Regions from separate parts of the Neorhizobium tomejilense genome, predicted to be linked through region 1. Evidence: riboswitches for the same ligand, from Rfam matches in the RefSeq annotation. Region 1 holds a riboswitch; each other region holds the start of a gene.
The links. Region 1 has a riboswitch for thiamine pyrophosphate ahead of thiC (phosphomethylpyrimidine synthase ThiC). Riboswitches for the same ligand answer to the same signal wherever they lie in the genome.
Positions count from the first base shown of each region.

Region 2: it holds a riboswitch for thiamine pyrophosphate, as region 1 does, so the genes downstream of both, thiB (thiamine ABC transporter substrate binding subunit) here and thiC (phosphomethylpyrimidine synthase ThiC) in region 1, are expected to answer to the same signal.
Region 3: it holds a riboswitch for thiamine pyrophosphate, as region 1 does, so the genes downstream of both, thiM (hydroxyethylthiazole kinase) here and thiC (phosphomethylpyrimidine synthase ThiC) in region 1, are expected to answer to the same signal.
Region 4: it holds a riboswitch for thiamine pyrophosphate, as region 1 does, so the genes downstream of both, ACSQ3G_RS11695 (ABC transporter permease) here and thiC (phosphomethylpyrimidine synthase ThiC) in region 1, are expected to answer to the same signal.

Region 1 is NZ_CAXUSO020000001.1:3,936,361-3,940,080, reverse strand. Features, by position in the region: gene ACSQ3G_RS19440 (amino acid--[acyl-carrier-protein] ligase) at 1-406, opposite strand, end outside; gene ACSQ3G_RS19435 (acyl-CoA dehydrogenase family protein) at 456-1,637, opposite strand; gene ACSQ3G_RS19430 (acyl carrier protein) at 1,639-1,890, opposite strand; TPP riboswitch at 2,070-2,202, shown strand; gene thiC (phosphomethylpyrimidine synthase ThiC) at 2,302-3,720, shown strand, end outside.
Region 2 is NZ_CAXUSO020000001.1:3,692,763-3,696,482, reverse strand. Features, by position in the region: gene thiP (thiamine/thiamine pyrophosphate ABC transporter permease ThiP) at 1-1,267, opposite strand, end outside; gene thiB (thiamine ABC transporter substrate binding subunit) at 1,272-2,282, opposite strand; TPP riboswitch at 2,323-2,430, opposite strand; gene ACSQ3G_RS18410 (response regulator) at 2,513-2,962, opposite strand; gene ACSQ3G_RS18405 (ABC-F family ATP-binding cassette domain-containing protein) at 3,123-3,720, opposite strand, start outside.
Region 3 is NZ_CAXUSO020000002.1:357,572-361,291, forward strand. Features, by position in the region: gene thiE (thiamine phosphate synthase) at 1-497, opposite strand, end outside; gene thiM (hydroxyethylthiazole kinase) at 494-1,303, opposite strand; TPP riboswitch at 1,342-1,437, opposite strand; gene ACSQ3G_RS24480 (heavy metal translocating P-type ATPase) at 1,551-3,720, shown strand, end outside.
Region 4 is NZ_CAXUSO020000001.1:2,300,026-2,303,745, forward strand. Features, by position in the region: gene ACSQ3G_RS11690 (ABC transporter substrate-binding protein) at 1-887, opposite strand, end outside; gene ACSQ3G_RS11695 (ABC transporter permease) at 884-1,666, opposite strand; TPP riboswitch at 1,802-1,905, opposite strand; gene ACSQ3G_RS11700 (ABC transporter permease subunit) at 1,973-3,661, opposite strand; gene ACSQ3G_RS11705 (ABC transporter substrate-binding protein) at 3,658-3,720, opposite strand, start outside.

The sequences.
Region 1 (3,720 bases):
GCAGGCTGCCGCGCCGCGCCACGGTCGGATAGAGCGGATAGCAGGCGGCCGGCGTCAGCACGATGTCGGTTGCTTCCTGGCCCTTGGTCCAGTCCTCCTCGCCGACTTCCATGCATTTCAGCAGGCTCATATGGTCGAGTTCGTTGCCGCAGAACGAATGCACCGTGCCGGCGAGCTGCGGAAAGCTCTTCATATAGCCGCTGGTCTCGAAGAAGGCGCGGTTCATGCCCGGCGGGAAGCGCATCGCCTCGGCACCGTCGCCGCCGCCGACCTTGTCGATCAACCGCTCGAAGGCGGCGATGACGTCTTCGAACTGGCCGCTGCGGCCATACAGGCCGTCGACGCCGGTCTCGATCAGCAGGCCTGCATCGAACAGGCGGTCGAGAAATGAAACTTGCATATCCATGGCTTTACCTCATTCTTTTCAATGGTTTACATATGAAATGATCGGGGCGTCAGCCGAGCAGGCTGGTGTCCGGTTTCTGAACGAGCAGCATGGTCGACGTATTGCCGAGGATGCGGTCGTTGGAAATCATCAGCTGGGCGGAATGCGCGTCGCGCAGATGCCGGCCGAGACTGTAGGGCGTGCCGTTCTTGTAGCCCATGATGCCGCAGATGATCATCGCCTGGTTGATGATGGTCAGGATCGTCTCGGAGGAAGCCAGCTTGACGTTGTTCATGGCGATCGAAAACGCCATGGACGACAGCTGGTCGTGATCCGCCTTGGCATCCGCGTAGATCCTGAGGCCGGAGAGGATGCCGGCCTTGAGGAGCTGCAGCAGGTTCGAGGCTTCGGCGAGCCTCAGCGCGCCGGGCGGCTGGGTGCCGCCGGCCTTGCGGGCGGCGGCGCGCACGAAGGCCTGGGCGCGCAGTACCGCATCGGCGGCGATCCCGTACCAGACCGCGCTCCAGAGGAGATGCGAGGTGGCGAGCATCGATTGCGCCGCGATCTCGGCGAACGGCTTTGGAAAGATCTGGACGGACGGCGCCTCGCCCCTGAAGAGGAAACCGTCGGAGCAGGTGCCGCGCATGCCGAGCGTATCCCAGTCGACGGTCTTCTGCAGGGTATACTGGCCTTGCTTGAAGACCGTCATGACCTGGTCGGTCGGTGCGGCCTTCTCGTTGGAGCGCGAGGTGACCATGATCACATCGGCGTGGGCGCCGTAGGAAATCACGGTCGCATCCTTGGTCAGGCGGCAGATGTCGCCATCGACCTCGATCGCGCAGATGGAGTTGCGCATATTGCCGCCGATGCCGCCCTCGGTCGTCGCGGAAGCGACGAGAAGCTGGCGGCCGGCAAGCTCGCGCATGAAGTCCCTATGCCATTCGCTGTCGCCACCGTGCTCCACCAGGCTCGAAACCTTGATCTGGTGCATGGCGAAAACCATGGCGCTCGCGGCGCAGGCCTGTCCCAGGATGGAGCAGACCTCGGCGATCTCGGCGATCGAAGCGCCCTCGCCGCCGAACGCGGCCGGGATCTGGATGCCGATCAGGCGCTCGGCCTTCATGGCGTCGACCGCCTCCCGGGGGAAGCGGCCGTCATGATCGACGCGGTCGGCAAATTCGGCCGCTACGGTTGCCACGCGGTGAGCGCGGGCGCTCAGGCTCATGTCGGCGGCAAAGGCGGGGAGGCTCATCTCAAGCGGCCTCGCGCGCTTTCAGGATATGCGAAACCGTCTGCTCGATCGCGGCTATGCTGGCGAAGGACTTGCGGTTCAAAAGGCTGTCGGGAAACTCGATGTCGAAAGCCTCTTCCAGGCCGAGCATCAGTTGTACGGATGCAAATGAGGAGAGGCCGGCCGCATAAAGATCGGCCCCGTCTTCCAGCTCGGTCACCGCGACCGGAAGGCCGCCTACCCGTGTGAGCAATTCGCGAATGGTCTCGTTCATCTCGACATCTCCGGATCGTTCAAATTCTGCGTTCATCGCTGGGGACGTTACTACGCGGGAAAGCCTAAGATTCCAGCAATAAACGTCGTGAAGTTAGGGCTGCGGGATTCCGTAAAATCCGATCGATCGCCATCCGCATGCCCCGGCTTGACATCAACGGCCCGCGGGTTTCTGATGGCGCCATTCACCAGGGGGGTCCCGTCAAGGGGCTGAGATACTGCTGGTCGGACCGGCTTTGGCCGGCCGAGGCGCAGTGACCCGTTGAACCTGATCCAGTTCATACTGGCGTAGGGACGGTGCGGGCGCTGCGGTAACAAGGGCGGGAAACCGTCCTTCGCATTCCGGGGTGTTTTTCCATCATTCCAACACTGGAACTGGGTCTCCAAACGTCAAACCTTGGAGCCTTGAACCATGAATATCGCAACCACCAAGCTCACTCCGGTCGTTACCACCGGCCCGCTTCCCGCCTCCACGAAGGTCCTGAAAGCAGGAACGATCCACCCGGACATCCGCGTGCCGATGCGCCAGATCGCGTTGCATCCGACCTCCGGCGAACCGCCGGTCACCGTCTACGATTCCTCCGGTCCCTATACCGTCGAAGGTGCCGCGATCAGCATCGATGCCGGCCTGCCGCGCCTGCGCGAAAGCTGGATTCTCGCCCGCGGCGACGTCGAAATCTATCAGGGCCGCATTGTCAGGCCGGAGGACAACGGCTTCGTGTCCGAAAGCCATCTGACGCCGGAATTCCCGGTCCGCAACCAGCCTTTCAAGTCAAAGGGAGGCAGGGCCGTCACCCAGCTCGCCTATGCGCGAGCCGGCATCATCACGCCGGAGATGGAATTCGTTGCCATCCGCGAGAACCTCGGCCGGCAGGCGGCCAGGGAACCGCTCGTCCGCGACGGTGAAAGTTTCGGTGCCCATGTGCCGGATTTCGTGACGCCCGAGTTCGTTCGGCGCGAAGTCGCGGAAGGCAGGGCAATCATTCCCGCCAACATCAACCATCCCGAATCCGAACCGATGATCATCGGCCGCAACTTCCTGGTGAAGATCAATGCCAATATCGGCAATTCGGCCGTCACCTCGTCGATGGCCGAGGAAGTCGAGAAGATGGTCTGGGCGATCCGCTGGGGCGCCGATACGGTCATGGACCTGTCGACCGGCCGCAACATCCACAATATCCGCGACTGGATCATCCGCAATTCGCCGGTGCCGATCGGCACCGTGCCGCTCTATCAGGCGCTCGAAAAGGTCAACGGCATTGCCGAGGACCTGACCTGGGAGGTCTATCGCGACACGCTGATCGAACAGGCCGAACAGGGCGTCGATTATTTCACCATCCATGCCGGCGTGCGGCTCGCCTATATCCCGCTCACCGTCAACCGCGTCACCGGCATCGTTTCCCGCGGCGGCTCGATCATGGCCAAGTGGTGTCTGCACCACCACAAGGAGAGTTTTCTCTACGAGCATTTCGAGGAGATCTGCGACATCGCCCGGGCCTGTGACGTCTCGTTCTCGCTCGGCGATGGTCTTCGCCCGGGTTCGATCGCCGATGCCAACGATGCGGCCCAGTTCGCGGAACTGGAGACCCTTGGGGAGCTGACGAAGATCGCCTGGGCGAAGGATTGCCAGGTGATGATAGAAGGCCCCGGCCATGTGCCGATGCACAAGATCAAGGCCAACATGGACAAGCAGCTCGCGGTCTGCGGCGAGGCGCCGTTCTATACGCTCGGGCCGCTGACCACCGATATCGCGCCGGGCTATGACCACATTACGTCGGGCATCGGGGCGGCGATGATCGGCTGGTTCGGCACGGCCATGCTCTGCTACGTG
Region 2 (3,720 bases), 240 kb from region 1:
AGGGAAGCGCCATCAGCATGTTGATGATCGCGACCAGCGCCGGGGCGAAACGGGCGACATCGCCGAACGGGCGCAGCATCAGGAACCAGCCGGTCCCGAGCACGACCGGCGGCACAAGCAGCACCAGCGAGGACATTCCACCCAAGGACACGGAAAACGCTCTGGCCGTTCCGGCAGGCCTCTTCATGTCTGAGATTGCACCGCGTCCGGCAATGATAGCCAGGGAGGTCAGCACTGCCAGCAGGCCAGAGGAAAGCGCGATCGTGAAACTGGTCCAGGCGGCGCGCAGGAAGGCGGCGCTGTTGACGAGGCTCCAGAGATTGGCCTGGGCGCCCGCGCCGACAATCGAGGCGAGCGGCAGGATCAGGAATATCGTGGCAAGCAGGATAGCCAGCACATCCCAAAGCCGTGCGGGCAACGTCCGGCCATCGAACCGGCGGGTCGCCCGACCGGCCGTGATGCCAGCGTCGTCAGGAGCTGGAAGCAGCGAAATCACAATCAGGATCAGCGCCGTTATGCCGATCTGCAGCAGCGACAGCGCTATGGCGCGCGGAGGGTCGAAATCGAAACGCAGCGACTGGTAGATCGCCACTTCGAGCGTGGTCGCGGCCGGCCCGCCGCCGAGCACCAGGACGAGCGTGAAGCTCGTGGCGCACAGCATGAAGATCAGGCCGGCAATGCCGGGGATGACTCGGCGGGCCGCCGGCCACTCGATGAAGCGGAAAACGGAGAAGGGCTTCATCCCGAGGCTGGAGGAGAGCAGCCAATATTCCGGCGGCAGGCGCTCCAGCGCGGCAAGCAGCAGTCTCGCGGCGAGCGGCAGGTTGAAGAACACATGTGCCAGCAATATGCCGGAAAGCCCGTAAATGCTGACCGGCTGTTCGAGGCCAAGCTTCAACAGCAGGCTGTTCATCGCCCCCTGCCGCCCCCAGATACCGATCAGGCCGAGCGCGCCGATCAGCACCGGCAGGCCCATCGGCAATGCCATCAGCCGGATGACCCATACACGGCCCGGAAAGCGCGGACGGCGTGCGAGCGCGAGTGCGACGGGAAGGGCGAAGACGACCGACAGCAGCGTCGAAAGAACCGCCTGCAGCAGGGTGAAACGCAGAATTCGCCAGGTATAGGCGGTGAACAGCCGGCTTTGGGTGTTGCCGGCGTCCCAGGAGAGAAGGGCGGCGACTGCGATGCCGACGAAGAGGGCGATGCCGATCAGGCTCAGCAGCCCCCAGCCTATCCCGCGTCTCCGCTCGGCCCTCGTCAGCATGGGATCAGTTCATGCTCATGGCGGTCAGCCATTCGTCGATCCAGGCCTGCCGGTTCTTGGCCACCTGGTCCGACCCCATCAGGAAAGTCTTGGTCGGCTGCACCAGCTTGTTGAATGCGTCGGGGAGCGGCTGGGAGGTCTTGGCGGCCGGCATCATCCAGTTGGTGGTCGGGATGACGTCCTGGAAGGCCGGCGAAATCATGAATTTCAGGAACTGTTTCGCCAGATCCTTTTCCTTCGCCCCCTTCAGCATGCCGGCAACTTCGATCTGGATGTAATGGCCTTCGGAGAACGAGGCGGCCTGGTAGCGCTCCGTCTTCTCCTCGACCATGTGATAGGCCGGCGAGGTCGTGTAGGAAAACACCATCGGCACTTCGCCCTTGGTGAACAGGCCATAGGCCTCCGACCAGCCCGGCGTGACGGTCAGCACGCGTTTCCTGAGCTTCGCCCAGGCCTCCGGTGCCTGGTCGCCATAAACCGATTTCACCCAGAGCAGCAGGCCGAGGCCGGGTGTCGAGGTGCGCGGGTCCTCGATGGCGATCTTCTGCGCCGGATCGCCGTCCACCAGTTCCTTGAGGCTTTTCGGCGGGTTCTTGATCGCCTGCGTATCGTAGACAACGGCGAAATGGCCGTAGTCGTAGGGGATGAACGTGTCGTCGCTGTAATTGCCGGGGACCTTGGCCGCCGAAGCGTCGAGCCCGTGCGGCTCGAACAGGCCGGTCGCCTTCGCCTCGGAGATCAGGTTGGTATCGAGGCCGAGCGCGATATCGGCGTCGGTGCCTTTGCCCTCCAGTTTCAGGCGGGTCAGAAGCGCCACGCCATCGGCGACGCCGACGAAATTGAGCTTGCAGGCGCAGGTCTTTTCGAACGCCTCTTTCACCTTGGGACCCGGACCCCAATCGGAGACGAAGCTCTCGTAGGTGTAGATGGTCAGCGTCTTTTCCTGCGCTTCGGCCGGCGCGGAAAGGGAAAGGGCGGCAGCGGCCGCGAATATAGAAAGAATGGTGCTGCGCATCAGCGTCTCCTCGTTTTGGTGACAAAGGGGAATAGGCGCTGATGAAGAGCCGTCTAATCCCTCCGCCGGTGTTAACCGGATCAGGTTCCGCGGGTTGGCCAAAGGCCTCTCAGCCGCACGAAAACGCGCGGCACCCCGTTAGAGCAGGATCAGATTTAGCGGCGAGGCGAATGGCTGGCAAGAGGCGGTCTGCGGCCGGCTCAAGGCGCATTCGGCAGGTGCAACACGGCTCAGTGGTTTTGCGGAAACACTTTCAGTTCACGCGGAACGATCGCCATGCCGCCCAGCCGGTTGGCAACGGCGTAGTCGATGGTCTTCTCGACCACATCGGGCATGACCGGTTTGGTGAGAACGCCGAGCGAGCCTTCGACGCCGGCTTCCACATCGTCCGGATTACCGGTCATGAACACGACGGTGATGCCATATTGCTCGGCAAGCTCGCGGCCGATCTCCGGACCGGTCCGGCCGTCCGAAAGATTGACGTCGACCAGGGCGATATCGGCATAGGCGGCGAGCGCCAGGGCATGTTTGCGGGCATTGGCAAAACCGGCGACTTTCAGGCCCATGGCTTCGATCGTCTCGGCAACATCGAGCGCGATCAGAAACTCGTCTTCGACAATCATAACTCTTTGATTCATCGCCTCAGTGGCCAGCCGACGACGCGTAACATTTGTCAGCATTGGATGTCCCCATTCGGTTGATCGGTTCCTGGCAGGCCGATCCGTCCCCGGGACATTTCGACCACTACTCACACCCCAGAACGCCCCGGGACATCATATGTTCCGCTCCGCGACAAATATTTTTCTAGCTAACTATCTGTTAAGCTTAACAAATCACAAATCAGCCTTCGATTTCCTCACGCAGCATTTCGAGTTCCAGCCATTCTTCTTCCATTTTGCTGATGCTTTGGCGCAGCTTTTCCATCTCCGCAGCCAGCTTGTTGAAGGCGGCGGGATCCTTGGTGAAGAGGTTGGGGTCGGCCATTTTCTTCTCGCGGGCGGCGATCTCGGCTTCGGCTTTGGCCATTTCCTTCGGCAGGTTCTCGAGCGCGAATTTCTGCTTGAAGGAAAGCTTGCCTTTGCCCTTGGGGGTGCCAGAAACCGATGCTGCAGTATCGGTTTTTGCCCTGTCAGCTTTTTCCGTGCGGCGCCTTTCCTCCAGCGCGCCCTTCCGCTGCGCCAGCATATCCGTGTAGCCGCCGGCATATTCGATCCAGCGGCCGTCCGGTGCGTCCGGATTGGCGGGGGCGATGGTCGAGGTCACGGTGCGGTCGAGGAAGTCACGGTCGTGGCTGACGAGGATGACGGTGCCGGTATAGCCGGCGACGATTTCCTGCAGCAGGTCCAGCGTCTCGATGTCGAGGTCGTTGGTCGGTTCGTCCAATATCAGGAGGTTGGACGGCCGGGCCATGATGCGGGCGAGCATCAGCCGGGCGCGC
Region 3 (3,720 bases), on a different contig from region 1:
CCGATCGCGACCGCCGGAACCGGTGCCATGGCGACGATGCGCGCAAGCCCGTCGAAACCGATCGGCTGCTTGTGGTCGGGCTTGGTGCCGGTCGCAAAGACGGGACCGATGCCGACATAGTCGACGATGGACGGATCCAGCCGACGCGCCAGTTCCTCGGTCTCCACCGAGAGGCCGAGGATCATGCCATGGCCGGCGCGCTGCCGCGCCGCCGCCGCCGCCATGTCGCTCTGGCCGACATGCAGGCCTTCGGCGCCGATCGCGATCGCCGCCTCCACGTCGTCGTTGATGATCAGGGGCACGCCGGTGCCTGCCAGCACCGCCTTCAGCGCCCGGCCGGTTTCGATCATCTTTGCTGTATCCGCCTGCTTGTCGCGGAGCTGGACGATGGTCGCGCCGCCGGCGACGGCCAGCCTTGCCGTCTCGACCATGCCGATGTCGCGGCAGAGATCCGGGTCGAGGACGAGGTAGACGGAAAGATCGAAGGTCTTTTTCATGGGGAAACGATCCTTGCCTTGGCATCGAGCGTCTCTCCTGTCAGCGCCGCGAGACGGTCGAGGAAGATCGGCGAGAAGAAGCCGGGACCCGAGGCGGTGAAGGCCGCTTCCTCTCCCGCGACCGCGAACATCGCGAGTGCGGCGATCGTCGCCTCGAAGGGATCGTCCGTGCTTGCCGCAAAGGCGCCGACCAGGCAGGTGAGCGAGCAGCCGAGCGCGGTCACCTGCGGCATCAGGGCGGAGCCGCCAAGGATGCGGACCGAACGCCGGCCGTCGGTGACGAAATCCACTTCGCCGGTGACGGCTACTACGCAGGCCTGCCGCTGGGCGATGGCGATGGCGGAGCTTTCGGCCGCCGCAACGCTGTCACCGCTATCGACGCCATGGCCGCTCGACTGGCTGCCGGCCAGCGCGATGATTTCCGACGCATTGCCACGGATGATCGTCGGCCTCAGTTCCATGAGTTCGGCGAGCGCCGCGCGGCGATAGGCGGTGGCGTAATGGGCGACGGGATCGAGCACCCATGGCTTACCAGCTTCCGTGGCAGAGGCGGCCGCGGCCTTCATGCCGGCCAGGAAATCCGGCGAAAGGGTGCCGATATTGATCGTCAGGGCCGAAGCGATGCGGGCAAATTCGCCGGCTTCTTCCTTCGTATGCACCATGGCGGGGGAGGCGCCGGCGGCAAGCATCACGTTGGCTGCGATATTCATCGCTACGAAATTGGTGATGTTCTGGACGAGCGGGTTTTTGGCGCGCATCGCGGTCAGCAGCTGGCCGGGGGTCTCTGCAAGGGGCGTCGTCTGCATGTCTGCCTCGTTCGGCGGGGCAGGCGCTGGGCGCAATGTTGAACGCCCGGACGACTCCCTCCGCCAGCATGATCTGGTTCAGGTTCTAAGGGTGCTTCTCAGCCCGGCTCAGCCGGACGCCCCTGTCTTCACCATGGCTTACAGCAAAGAGAATGCGCTTCGCCAGTGATTTTTTCTGATTTTAGGCCTTGCAGCTCTAGTCGCTAGAGGTTGTAGAGACGGGGCTCGGTCCAAACGGGAAGAGACGATGAACGCCACGACACAGGCACGATACAAGGTTGGCGGCATGGATTGCGCCAGCTGCGCGACAAAGATCGACACGGCGGTTCGCCGCATGCCGGGCGTCGCGGACGTGTCCGTTTCGGTTGCGTCCGGCACGATGACGGTAAAGCACGACGGGACAGGCGATCTTGGCGCGATCGAGAAGAAGGTCGTGGGGCTTGGGTATACGCTGAGGGCGCTGGGTCAGAAGACGCCGGCCAACGTCGGAGCGAGCGGCCCCCTCACCCCGCCTCCGCTTCGCTCGGCGGACCTCTCCCCGAGGGGAGAGGAGGACGGAGACGGTGCGGCAAGTCTTCTTCTCCCCAGGGGGGAGAAGGTGGCCGCGGAGCGGTCGGATGAGGGGGAGGCCGGTCACGGCCAACATAGCCACGACGGCGGGCACGATCATTCCCACCACGACCACGCCACCACAGAAATCGAAAACCTGCACGGCCACGACCAGGGGCCGATGGACGGACCGTGGTGGAAATCGGCAAAGGGCCGCCTGACCATCCTGGTCGGGTTCGTGTTGACGGCGGCTTACGGGCTCGGCCATCTCGTCCCTGCTTATGGCCCCTATATCTTCACCGCCGCGATGTTGGTTGGCCTCGTGCCGATCGCCCGCCGCGCCATCATGGCAGCACTCGCTGGCACGCCGTTTTCGATCGAGATGCTGATGACGATCGCCGCCGTCGGCGCCGTTGTCATCAATGCGTCGGAAGAGGCCGCCGCCGTGGTTTTCCTCTTCCTCATCGGCGAATTGCTGGAAGGGGTCGCGGCCGGCAAGGCGCGCCAAAGCATCCAGAGCCTGACGGCGCTGGTGCCGAAAAACGCGCTGCTCGAAGAAAACGGCCAGACCCGCGAAGTGCCGGCCGAGAGCCTTGCCGTCGGCGCGATCATCCTCGTGCGTCCCGGCGACCGCATTTCGGCGGACGGCGTCATCATCGCCGGCGAAAGCGCGATCGACGAAGCGCCGGTGACGGGCGAAAGCACGCCGGTTGCCAAGGGCATCGACGATACGGTGTTTGCAGGCACGATCAACGGCGATGCGGCCTTGCGGGTTCGCGTGACGGCGGCTGCCGAGGACAATACGATTGCCCGCGTGGTTCGGCTGGTCGAGGAGGCGCAGGAAAGCAAGGCCCCGACCGAACGCTTCATCGACCGGTTCTCCCGCTATTACACGCCGGGTGTCGTCGCCGTTGCGGCTCTGGTCGCCATCCTGCCGCCGCTTGTGGCCGGTGCGTCCTGGAGCGAGTGGGTCTACAAGGGCCTGGCGATCCTGTTGATCGGCTGCCCCTGCGCGCTGGTCATCTCGACGCCTGCCGCAATTGCCGCATCGCTCTCGTCAGGCGCCCGCCGCGGCCTGCTGATGAAGGGTGGCGCGGTGCTGGAGACGCTCGGCAAGATCACAGCCGTCGCGCTCGACAAGACCGGCACGCTGACGGCCGGCAGGCCCCAGGTGACCGATGTCATCGCCTTCGGCCGCAATGCGGAAGATGTGCTGCGCTTTGCCGCCGCGCTCGAAACGGGCTCCAGCCATCCACTCGCCGTCGCCATCCTTGCCAAGGCTGCCGATGACGAGGTCGAGATTCCGGCTGCGACGGATGCGCGGGCGCTCGGCGGCAAGGGTGTCACGGCGACGGTCGAAGGCCAGGAGGTGTTTTTCGGTTCGCCCAAGGCAGCGGCCGAGCGGGTCTCGCTGCCGATGGCGCATTCCCGCCGGATCACCGGCCTCAACGACGAGGGCAAGACTGTCTCGGTGCTGATCGTCGGCGGGGTCCTTGCCGGTGCTGTCGCCATGCGCGACGAACCGCGTCCCGACGCCAGGGCGGGTCTCAAGGCGCTAACCGATGCCGGCGTCAGGACCGTCATGCTGACCGGCGACAATGCCCGCACCGCGACCGCGATCGGCAAGGATCTCGGCATCGAGGTGCGCGCCGAGCTGATGCCGGCAGACAAGAGCCGCATCGTCGGCGAGCTGAGAAGCGAGGGCTACGTGGTCGGCAAGGTCGGCGACGGCATCAACGACGCCCCGGCACTCGCTGCCGCCGATGTCGGCATCGCGATGGGCGGCGGCACCGACGTGGCACTCGAAACCGCCGATGCCGCAACGCTGCACGGCCGGGTCGGCGACATCGCCGCGATGATCGCGCTGT
Region 4 (3,720 bases), 1.6 Mb from region 1:
TCCTGCATGAAGGAGGCGAAGCGCTGGTAACGGCCCTGGTCGAGTGCGGCCGGACGCTTGGCAAAGCGCGGCAGCGTGTCGAAGAACGCGGTGCGGTTCAGTTCGTCGTCGAGGTTGGGATAGGCCTTGACGAACAGCTGCCAGGCTTCCTGCGGATGGTTGGTGATGAAGATCGAGGCCTGTTCGACCGCATGCAGGAAGCGCGGCAACCGGCTGTCGGCAGCAAGCGCGGTGCGGGTGACGAAGATCAGCTCGTCATAGGCCGGAACACCGTGCTCTTCCGGAAAAAACGCACGACCCGCATGGCCTTCCAGCTTCATCTGGGTCAGTTCGAAATTGCGGAACCCGCCGAGCGTCGCGTCCACCTTGCCGCCGATCAGCGACGGAGACAGGGAGAAATTGACGTTGATCAGTTCCACGTCGTCATTGGAAAGCCCTTCCGACGCCAGCATGCGCTTCAGCATCGCATCCTCGAAGCCGGTGACGGAAAAGCCGACCTTCTTGCCCTTCAGGTCCTTGAGGCTCTTGATCGGGCCGTCCGCCAGAACCGTGACGGTGTTCAAGGGCGTCTCGACCAGCGTGCCGAACCGCACCAGCGGCAGGCCTGCCTGATGATCCAGATAGAGGTTTGGCTGGTAATGGATGCCGATATCCGCCTGGCCGGCTGAAACCAACCTCGGCACAGCGGAGGCGTCGGACGGTGGGATGAGTTCGACATCGAGATTGGCATCAGCAAACAGCCCGCGCTGCTTGGCGACGACCATCGGCGCGTGGTCCGGATTGACGAACCATTCGAGCAGCACGCTGAGTTTGTCGGCCGCCTGCGCAGAAATCGGGGTGGCAAGGCTGGCCAGCGCGATGAAGGACGCGGTGAGGATACGGATCATGATCGGACGGAACTCCCTGATGCGGATGAAGATGAAGGGTCGGCTTCGCTGGCCCACGGGGCGAGCCCGGCGGTCAACCGGTCGATGAGAAGCCGCAAGATGAGGGTAAGAATTGCCAGTATTGTCATCGCTGCAAACACCGTGTCGGTCTGCATGCGGGCATTGGCCTGGACCATCACAAAGCCGAGCCCGCCGGACGCGCCGACCCACTCGCCGACGACCGCCCCGAGCGGCGCCAATGGTGCAGCGACCCGAAGACCGGAGACGAGGCTCGGGACCGCCAGCGGCACGCGCATCGACACCAGCGTCTGCCAGTGGTTCGCGCCCTCCAGCGAGACGGCGTCAAGGATTTCCTGATCGGTGCGGCGAAGACCGTCGGCAAAGGCCGACGCAACCGGAAAGAAGATGATGATCGTCGTCATCGCCACTTTCGAGGCGAGGCCGAAACCCAGCCAGAGAACCAGGATCGGCGCCAGCACGAAGACGGGAAAGGCCTGCAGGATCAGCACCATCGGCCAGACGAGACGACCAAGCCGCGGCAACGCGGCGACGCCGAAGGCCGTGGCGATGCCGAGGCCTGCGCCGATCGCGAGGCCCAGCGCGATTTCCGTCAGCGTGACGAGGCTGTTCTGCAGCAGGAAACCCGGCTGCCGCCCGAAGGCGGAAGCGACGGCAATCGGAGACGGCAGAATATAGCGGGGCGGAGCAAACAGCCAGACGCCCGCTTGCCAGAGGGCGACAAGCAGGACGAGGCCGATGACCGCATGGGACGCGCGCATGATGCTACGCGCCGAACCTGCACGCCGGGACCGGATGCCCTTTCGGGAAAACGCGAAGAATGGATGTCATCGGTCGATCTCCAGATCAGTCAATCACGGAGATCCAGGTGAAGCGGAGAAGAGAAAGTATCGTCGAATGACGCTTATTTCCGTTCCTACGCCGGCATGACCCGGATCAGGTTCAAGGGTCCGGCTCACCGCCATCTCAGCATCGTCAAGATGCCCCCCTCGGAAGAACACGATAACTGTCGGTTTTCGCTATGTCTGTCAAGCGGACCGGACGGTCCGCCGGCTATCGTTTCCAACTCACCGCGCGTAGAGACGGTCGAGGCGAACCACCCTGCCCAGCAAAGCCAGCGCGATGACGGTGAAGAGGATCAGGACGGCCGAGATGGCGTGCGCGGTCGGCTCCAGGCTGAAGGTCGATTCTGCGTAGATACGGACCGGCAGGGTCGTCAGGCGAGCCGTGGTGAGAAAGCTCGTCACCGTCACCTCGCCGAAGCTCAGCAGGAAGCCGACGATGCCAGCCGCAAACAGCCCCGGCGCCAGACCCGGCATGATGATCAGGAAAAACCGCCGCACCGGGCTTGCCCCGAGGCTCGCCGCCGCCTCCTCCTGCGCCCGGTCGAGCCCCATGACCGAGGTGGTCAGAAGCGTGATCGCAAACGGCAGGATGACGATCACGTGGATCGCCACGAGACCGAGGAAGGGCGGGATGATCAGGTAGATCTGCAGCAGCCGCAGCATTCCGACCCCGATCGCCACATGCGGCAGCGACATCGGCAGCAGCCAGAATGCCAGGAGCGCGGACCGGCCCTTGAACGGATAACGGGCGAGCGCGAAGGCCGCCGGCAGCGAAAGCGAAAGCGCCACCAGCATCGAGGTGACGGCAAGCCGCACCGACACCCAGAAGGCATCCGCATAGGTCCCGGCGAAAAACACCGCCTCGTACCATTTCAACGTGAAGCCGCGGAAGCCGGAGGCGGTCGCCTGCGGCACGTCGTTGAAACTCTGGATGCACACGAGCACCAACGGCAGCAACAGGAGCAGCAGCGAGGTGGCGAGCAGCAGCTTCGAGACGATCGGCCCGAAAATGTTGATGATCGGCACCAGCCAGCGCGGAATGCTCCACGGATTGCTGGGCTTGCCCTTCAGCCACGGCATCAGGCGGTTGAGCGAATAGGCGCAGAGCGCCGCGAAGGCGAGACCGGTGACGGTCATGATGATTGCGAGTGCTGCGGCAAGCGGCGCATTGAGGTTCTTGATCGCTTCCTGCAGCACCAGCATGCCCGTCGTCCAGACCTTCTTTCCGCCGAGCAGCGACGCGGAAACGTAGGCCGTGGTCGCCATCAGGAAAACGATCACAGTGCCGGAGCGCAGGCCGGGCAGCGAAAGCGGCAGGTCGACGGTGAGGAACCGAACCGCAGGAGAGGCCCCGAGGCTCTGGGCCGCTTCATGCACGCGCGGCGAGGTATTCTGCAGATTGTCGTAGAGCGCCAGCACCATGAAGGGCAGGAAGACCTGCGCCAGTGCGACCGCGACCGCACCGTGCGTGAACAGCATGTACCGGGCCGGCGGAATGCCGACCAGCCCGGTGACCGAATTGATCAGCCCTTCGGGTGCCAGCAGGAGGATGATGCCGAGCGAGCGCACCACGACATTGGTCAGCAGCGGAATGAGGATGACGGCGAACGCGGCCGCGCGGTATTTTACCGGCATCCGCGCCAGCCAGTGAGCGAGCGGATAACCGAGAAGCGCGGTGATCACGGTCACGCCGAGGCCGAGCAGGATGGTTTCGGAGACAACGCCGAAGTAGAAGCTGTCCGAGACGATATCCCGGAACTGCGCGATCGACGGCGTTATGAACAGCGGGCCGAAAGGATCGGGATACTCGTGCAGTGATAGCACGAGTACCACGAACATCGGCGCCGCGAAGGATAGAAGCAGCCAAAGGGTGACCGGCGCTGCAAGCGCCGGCCCGATCCAACGGTTCATCCTGCGATCTCCCGATCGTATTTTGCCTGCCATTTGGCGCGGCTGGCATTGATCACGTC